Archangium violaceum: one gene and its partner. The protein of the gene in region 2 interacts with the protein of the main gene of each other region in a pairwise test. Links are inferred from orthologs where the notes say so. Each region holds a gene or a part of one and is shown on either strand. Other genes may lie near its edges.

The links.
Region 1: the proteins of yhbY (region 2) and rho interact in binary tests that used the Escherichia coli proteins (3 or more experiments, as listed by UniProt). The link is inferred for Archangium violaceum from one-to-one orthologs.

The regions. Positions count from the first base shown.
Region 1 is NZ_CP069396.1:3,111,856-3,115,658, forward strand. What follows is about bases 330-3,266. They hold rho (transcription termination factor Rho), read left to right. Parts: upstream 330-953; coding sequence 954-2,579; downstream 2,580-3,266. Other genes in these bases: ligA (NAD-dependent DNA ligase LigA), read right to left, coding at 330-642; JRI60_RS12970 (hypothetical protein), read left to right, coding at 2,591-2,905; JRI60_RS12975 (AI-2E family transporter), read right to left, coding at 3,006-3,266. In the rest of the region: more of ligA, read right to left, coding at 1-329; more of JRI60_RS12975, read right to left, coding at 3,267-3,803. UniProt on the Escherichia coli protein: Facilitates transcription termination by a mechanism that involves Rho binding to the nascent RNA, activation of Rho's RNA-dependent ATPase activity, and release of the mRNA from the DNA template.
Region 2 is NZ_CP069396.1:10,831,830-10,835,569, forward strand. Bases 203-3,076 are described here. They hold yhbY (ribosome assembly RNA-binding protein YhbY), read left to right. Parts: upstream 203-1,431; coding sequence 1,432-1,722; downstream 1,723-3,076. Other genes in these bases: JRI60_RS43055 (DUF4388 domain-containing protein), read left to right, coding at 203-1,377; JRI60_RS43065 (neutral/alkaline non-lysosomal ceramidase N-terminal domain-containing protein), read right to left, coding at 1,733-3,037. Also shown: more of JRI60_RS43055, read left to right, coding at 1-202; purF (amidophosphoribosyltransferase), read left to right, coding at 3,185-3,740.

The DNA.
Region 1 (3,803 bases), 7.7 Mb from region 2 along the record:
CCGCAGGCTGCCGGCGGCGGCGTTGCGGGGGTTGGCGAAGAGCGGCTCGCCCTCCTGCTCCCGCGAGTCGTTGAGCTTCTTGAAGTCCTTCTTGGAGATGAAGACCTCGCCGCGCACCTCGAGGCCCCCGGGCACCTTCACCCCGTCCTGGGGCAGCAGCTCCATGGGAAGGCTGCGGATGGTGCGCAGGTTGGCGCTGACGTCCTCGCCCTCGGTGCCGTCGCCGCGGGTGGCGCCCCGGACGAAGCGCCCGTGCTCGTAGTGCAGGGTGACGGCCAGGCCGTCGAGCTTGGGCTCGCACACGTAGGCGACCTGCGCCAGCCCCGTCTGGCGGCGGATCCGCTCGTCGAAATCGGAAAGCTCTTCGTGGTTGAAGACGTTGGCCAACGAGAGCATCGGAGCGCGGTGGACCACCTTCTCGAACTTCTCGGCCGGGGCACCCCCCACCCGTTGGGTCGGCGAGTCCGGGGTGATGAGGTCGGGGTGGCGGGCCTCCAACTCCTGCAGCTCCCGTATCAGCCGGTCATATTCCGCGTCGCTGACCTCCGGAGAATCGAGCACGTAGTAGCGGTGGTTGTGGTGGGCGAGCTCGCGGCGGAGCTGCTCGGCTCGGGTGGCGTCGGCGGTCTTCGAGGAGTTCACGGATGAAGGCTCGGCGGATGAACTGAAATAATTCGAGGCGTCGGCTGCCTGACTGGGCAGGAAGCGAGGATGCCTTGACAGCTCCGGAGGTGGTCAATAACCTCTTGCAGCGGCTCATGAGGGTTGTTGTCACACCTCAGGCGCCATCTCTTCCCTGTACATGGTTCCACCACCCGTGAGGTCCCGGCAAGAAGGGATCCAGGGTGACCCGCCGAGGGCGTTTCGCGCTTCGCGTACCTCACGGACATCTTTCACGACATTCCCGTGCGCGCCCCACATGCCAGGGCGCCCGCCCGTAGCCCCCCAAGCACATGGCCAAAGCCCGTTCCCCCAAAGAGAAGGTCCTGGACACCGCAGTCATCGAGGCCGAAGAAGAGAAGCCCAAGCGTCGCACGACGCGGGCCAAGGCCGCGGACCGGGACGACACCGAAAAGCCCTCGCGCCGCCGGACGGCCGCCCGTCGAGAGGAGGACACCGAGCCCGAGGCTCCCTCGGAGTCCGTCTCCGAGACGCCGCGCCCGGTGCTGACGCCGATTCCCTCCCACCCTGTGAGAGACGAGGAGTACCAGGAGGTCCGCGCCCACGCGACGCACGAGGAGCCCGCCGCGCAGCCGGCGGCCCCCGAGCCGGCCGAGGCGCCCGTGGTCACCGAGGTGACGCGCGACGGCGCTCCCATGCAGGTCATCAAGCTCAATGACCTGAAGCGGATGAAGATCACCGACCTGGCGAAGATGGCCCACGACTTCAACATCGAGGGTTATCAGGGTCTCAAAAAGCAGGATCTCATCTTCGCGCTGCTGTCGGGCATCGCGGACAAGAAGTTCGAGGTGCACGCGGAAGGCGTGATGGAGCTGCTGAGCGACGGCTTCGGCTTCCTGCGCAGCTCGGACAGCGACTACCAGCCGAGCCCGGACGACATCTACGTGTCGCCGTCGCAGGTGCGCCGCTTCAACCTGCGGCCGGGCGACACGGTGACGGGGCCCATCCGCCAGCCGCGCGAGGGCGAGCGCTTCTTCGCGCTGCAGAAGGTGGACAAGGTCAACTTCGCCGACCCGCTGTCCGAGGCGGCGCGCGAGCGCATCCTCTTCGACAACCTCACGCCGCTCTACCCCACGCGCAAGCTGAAGCTGGAGCACGAGGGGTCGGAGATGACGACGCGCATCATCGACCTGTTCTGCCCCATCGGCCTGGGCCAGCGCTGCCTCATCGTGGCGCCGCCGAAGGCCGGTAAGACGGTGCTGCTGCAGAACATCGCGCACGCCATCTCGAAGAACCACCCGGACGTCTACCTCATCGTGCTGCTCGTGGACGAGCGCCCCGAGGAAGTGACGGACATGGAGCGCAACGTGCGCGGCGAGGTGGTGAGCTCCACCTTCGACGAGCCCGCCACGCGCCACGTGCAGGTGGCGGAGATGGTCATCGACAAGGCCAAGCGCCTGGTCGAGCAGAAGTACGACGTGTGCATCCTCCTGGACTCCATCACCCGTCTGGCGCGCGCCTACAACACGGTGGTGCCGGCCTCGGGCAAGATTCTCTCCGGTGGTGTGGACGCCAACGCGCTGCACAAGCCCAAGCGCTTCTTCGGCGCCGCGCGCAACATCGAGGAGGGCGGCAGCCTCACCATCATCGGCACCGCGCTCATCGACACCGGCAGCCGCATGGACGAGGTCATCTTCGAGGAGTTCAAGGGCACCGGTAACTCGGAGATCGTCCTGGACCGCAAGCTGATGGAGAAGCGCATCTTCCCGACGCTGGACATCAACAAGTCCGGTACGCGTAAGGAGGAGCTGCTGCTGAGCCCGTCGGACCTCATCCGCACCACGGCGCTTCGTCAGGTACTGCACCCGTTCACGCCGATCGACGCGATGGAATTCGTGCTCAAGCATATGCGTCCGACCGCTTCGAACGCCGAATTCCTCGGCTCGATGAACCGGTAAGGAGTCGACATATGCACCGCACCCGCTCTGTTCCACTCGCCGCCCTCGTGTTGGGAGCGGTGCTCGGATGGGCCGCCGGGTGCGGCCCGGTGGAGGGGGACTTCGGTGTTGCTCCGGAGCCCCTGTCCAACCGCGTCTGCTACAACGACTCGGACTGCACGGGGAACGCGTGCTGTGGCGAGGGGACGAACCCCACCCACGTGCAGGACGGGCCGAACTGCTCCAACGTGCGGTGCAGTGGGACGTGCCCGGTGAACGGAATCGAGTGCGGGCGCTGCCTCGTCATCTGCCGGGACTCGCGCTGCGAGGCGGCCTGCAGCGGGTGAGTCCGCATCGTTTCCTACTCTTCCCGAACGTGGGCCCCGGGTCAGACCCTCTCCCCTTGGGAGAGGGGACACACACGGATGCAACCCGTGTGGCTCAGGACTACTTGGACGTCTCGACCTTCTCGAGCTGCACCTCGGCCAGGGTGGGCTGGGCCTTGAGGCGGGCGTAATCGAAGCAGGCCACCACCAGGGAGGCCACGGGCACCGCGAAGAGCGCGCCCACCAGTCCGAACATCTTCTCCCCGGCGATCAGGCTGAAGGCCACGATGACCGGGTGGATGCGCGCCGCCGAGCCCATGATCTTCGGGTTGAGGAAGTACGCCTCCAGCGCGTGAATCCCGATGATCCACAGCAGGATGGCGAACCCCTTCTGGAAGCCGTCCGCCAGCGCGATGAGCACGATGGGCACCGAGCTGAGGATCGTCCCGAAGATGGGGATGAGGCTGAAGACCGTGGCCACCGTGGCCAGCAGGAAGGCGAACTTCACGCCGAACAGCAGCAGCCCCACGAAGGTGAGCACGCCATTGACCAGGCAGATGGTCACCTGTCCGCGCACCACACCGGACAGCGAGCGATCGATGCGCTCCAGCAGCAGCTTCGCGTCGGTGCCGTACTCGGCCGGCACGAGGCTGAGGAAGTAGCGGACGATGGCCTGCGCATCGATGGAGAAGAACGCCGCCACCATCAGGATGAAGAACATCATGAACACGCCGGCCACCACCGACGTGATGATGTTGCGCGACACGGTGACGATGTCGCCCAGGTGCTCGCGCGTCAGGGCCGTCAGGCTCGCGGCCACGTCCTGGATGACCTGCTCCAGGTTCAGTGAGAAGCCGGTGGAGGGCACGCCGGTGCGGATGTCCTCGGGCGTGGCGATGGCCACGGGAATCCCATTGGC
Region 2 (3,740 bases):
CCGGTGATGAAGTCCAACGGACGCGTGGCCACCGGCGACCTGCGCCTCACCCCTCACGAGGTGCGCGTGCTCGCCCTCATCGACGGAGTGCGCTCCACCGGCCAGCTCCTCACCGACGTCCCCCAGGACGCCGACCACGTGCTGCGGCTCGTGTTCCTCCTCAAGGATCTCGACGGGGTGTCCTTCGCGGCCGTGGCCCAGCGCGCGGCCCCTCCTCCGCCACAGGCCCCTGCCTCGGCGCCCCAGGCCGGCGCGCCCGCGCCTGGACGTGCTGTCACTGCCCCTGGTGTCACCCAGGCCGGCGCACCCGCGCCTGGACGTGCCGTCACCGCTCCTGGTGTCGCCCAGGCCGGTGCCACGCCCCAGGCCGGTGCACCCAACGCTGGACGCGCGGTCACCGCTCCAGGTGTCGCTCCGGCCGGCGCACCCGCGCCTGGACGCGCTGTCACGGCTCCGGGTGTCGCCCAGGCTGGCACCACGCCCCAGGCGCCACGCCCGGCGGCGCCCGCCCCCACCACTCCCGCGGCGAAACCGGCTGCTCCCGCGGCGAAACCGGCCGCTCCCGCGGCGAAACCAGCGGCCCCCGCTCCCGTGGCGAAACCGGCCGCTCCCGCTCCGGCCCCCGCCGCTCCCGCCGCCAAACCAGCCGCTCCCGCACAGGCTCCCGCCGCCTCGGGAGCCACTCCGGGTGCCGACGAGATTCCCGTCCTCCGCGAGCTGGCCGAAAAGCTCAAGGAGCAGAACCACTTCGAGCGCCTGGGCCTGGGGGCGGACACCAACGGCCCGGCGGTGAAGATCGCCTACTTCAAGCTGGCCAGGCAGTACCACCCGGACACCCTGCCGCCCGGCGCGCCTCCAGAGCTGGAGAAGCTCAAGGCCGACGTCTTCGCCTACATCGGCGAGGCCTACCGGACGCTCTCGGACGACAAGGGCCGCGCCGCGTACATCGAGGAGCTCAAGCACGGCGGCGGCAAGCAGGAGCAGCAGGTCGACGTGGAGGCCATCCTCAAGAGCGAGGAGCTCTTCCGCAAGGCCGGCCTGCACATCAAGGCCAGGAAGTTCGCCGAGGCGGTGAAGATCCTCGACGAGGCCATCCAGCTCAACGGCGAGGAACCCGAGTTCTACGCCTGGCGCGGCTACGCCCGCTTCTTCACCTTCGAGGACAAGAAGGTGGCCTACACCGAGGCCTTCAAGGACATCCAGTTCTGTCTGAAGAAGAACGAGAAGGTCGCCTCGGCGCACTACTTCCTGGGTGTCATCGCCAAGCTTTGCGGAGACAACAGCGGCGCGCTGAAGCACTTCCAGAAGACGGTGGAGATTCAGCCAAATCACATCGACGCGCAGCGGGAGATCCGCATGGCGGCGCAAAAGAAGTAGGGTGCGCCACCTCGGGAGCGCCACCGTGGGCTCCCCCACACGAGGAGAAGAGTCTTGCCGTTGACCGGAAAACAGCGCCGCCAGCTTCGCGGGCTGGGACACCACCTGGAGCCGGTGGTCATCGTGGGCCAGTCGGGCGTCACCGAGGGCGTCATCGCCGCCGTCGAGCAGGCGCTGCACGACCACGAGCTCATCAAGGTGAAGATCCACGAGGGTCCAGAGGACCGCCACGAGGCCGCCGAGAAGCTGGCCCAGGGCACCAGCGCCGAGCTGGTCCAGCTGCTGGGCCGCACCGCGCTGCTCTTCAAGAAGCGCGCGGAGGACTCGGAGTTCGAGGACTACTGAGGCAGCGCCCTCAGCGGGTGAAGCCCGCGGCCTGGGCCGCCACTTCCACCCCCGCGCCCAACCTGTCGAGCAGCGCGGGGCCGAAGTACTGGTGACGGGCCTCGCCCTGTCCCGCCGTCACCAGTTCCGGCGTGTCCACGTACCCCACGTAACCGTCCGCCAGTCCCAGCACCCCCGTGGCGCCCGTGCGCCGCAACAGCGCCGACCCCGCCGCCACCGTGGGCTCGCCCGGCAGCAACAGCAGCTCCAGCGGACCCAGCACCAGCGCCCCCACCTCCGCCGTCCGGGAGGACGACGCACACAGGAAGTTGTCCCCCGCCGCCCGCGAGTACGACGGCACCAGCCGCGAGGCGTCTGGCCTCGGCAGCGCCACCTCCGCTCGCGCAAAGGCCAGCCTCGACGTGCCGGCCGCCACCGGCGCCGCTCGCTCGGCCAGCCCCGCCACCGCCCGCGCGTAGGCCGCCGCCTTCTCCACGCCCTCGCCCTCGTCGAAGGACACCGAGACGTTGCCCGCCGCCCCCTGCAGCACCAGCGCCACCCCACCCTTCTCCTCGCGCAGCAAGCTCAAGCGCCCCGGCCAGTCCGGATCCACGAAAGCCCTCTTCCTCGGAACCACCGTGGGGTGCGAGGAGAACACCAGCAGCTCCGCCACGGGCCCGGACGCGCTCCTCAGCACGGCGCGGGTGAGCGTCCCATCCGGGTCCTCTCCACCCGAGCGCGAGCGCACCAGCCCCGGCTCCCGGGCCTCCCCCACCTCCAGCGTGACGTCCGTGAGCTTCGCCGCGGCCTGGTGCAGCGCCTCGCTGGCTCCGGCCACCGCCGCCTCCAGCGCCTGCTTCCGGTACCGCCCGGTACCGGCGAGCTGCGACACCAGCCGCGGGTCATACCCTCCGAAGGACGAGTGCGAGTGCGTGGCCACCACCACCAGCCCCTGGAGCCCCAGGTCGGCGGCACGCTCGCGCACCGCGGCCACGAGCGCGTCGGGCACCAGCAGCAGCTCCAGCGACACCAGCCCCACCTTCACGTCCCCCACGGCCAGCACCACCGCGCGGGCCCTCGGCGGGAGGTCCGCCTGGCTGGCCTCCGGACGAAGAGGCCCATAGCCAGCCACCACCACTGGAAAAGGCGGCTCCAGGTCCACCCTCGCCGCGCCGGCGCGCAGGAGGCCCTCGGCGCGCGCCTGCCCTCGCACCACGGGGGTGCGCTCGCCCCACCGCCCGCACCAGTTCCATGACGCCAGCGCGTACGCGGACCCGAGAGTCAGCACAAACAGGGGAAGCAGGGAACGAAGGAACCGCCGCCAGCGGGGAGACATGGGGGGTGGAAGCCTACCTCCAAGCGGGGAATTCCGGGTGCCCGGCTGCTCGTCCGTTCCTCACATCCCCTGTGGGCGGAATACCTTTGGACGAGGCAACCGTTCTCCAGTTCCGTTCGGCACCCGAAGGGGATAAGGGCAACGCACATGTGCGGGATCTTCGGAATCGTCGGTCACCCGGAAGCGTCCAACCTGGCGTACCTCGGTCTGCATGCGCTCCAGCATCGCGGCCAGGAGTCAGCGGGCATCGTCGCATCGGATGGCCAGAGTCTGCGGGCCCATCGTGAGATGGGGCTCGTGGCGGACATTTTCACCGCGCCGGTGATCGAGCAACTGCCGGGCGGCGCGGCCATCGGCCACGTGCGTTACTCCACGGCGGGCGTCAGCCAGCTCAAGAACGCCCAGCCACTCACGGTGGAGTACGTGGGAGGCCACCTGGCCGTGGCCCACAACGGCAACCTCGTCAACGCGCAGGAGCTGCGCACCTCGCTCGAGGCCGACGGCGCCATCTTCCAGTCGGACTCGGACACCGAGGTCGTCATCCACCTCATCGCCCGCTCCCGGCAGCCCACCTTCGAGAAGAAGGTCGTCGAGGCGCTCTCCAAGGTGAAGGGGGCCTACAGCATCCTCTTCCTCACGGAGAAGAAGCTGGTGGCGGTGAGGGACCCGAACGGCTTCCGCCCGCTGGTGCTCGGCATGCTGA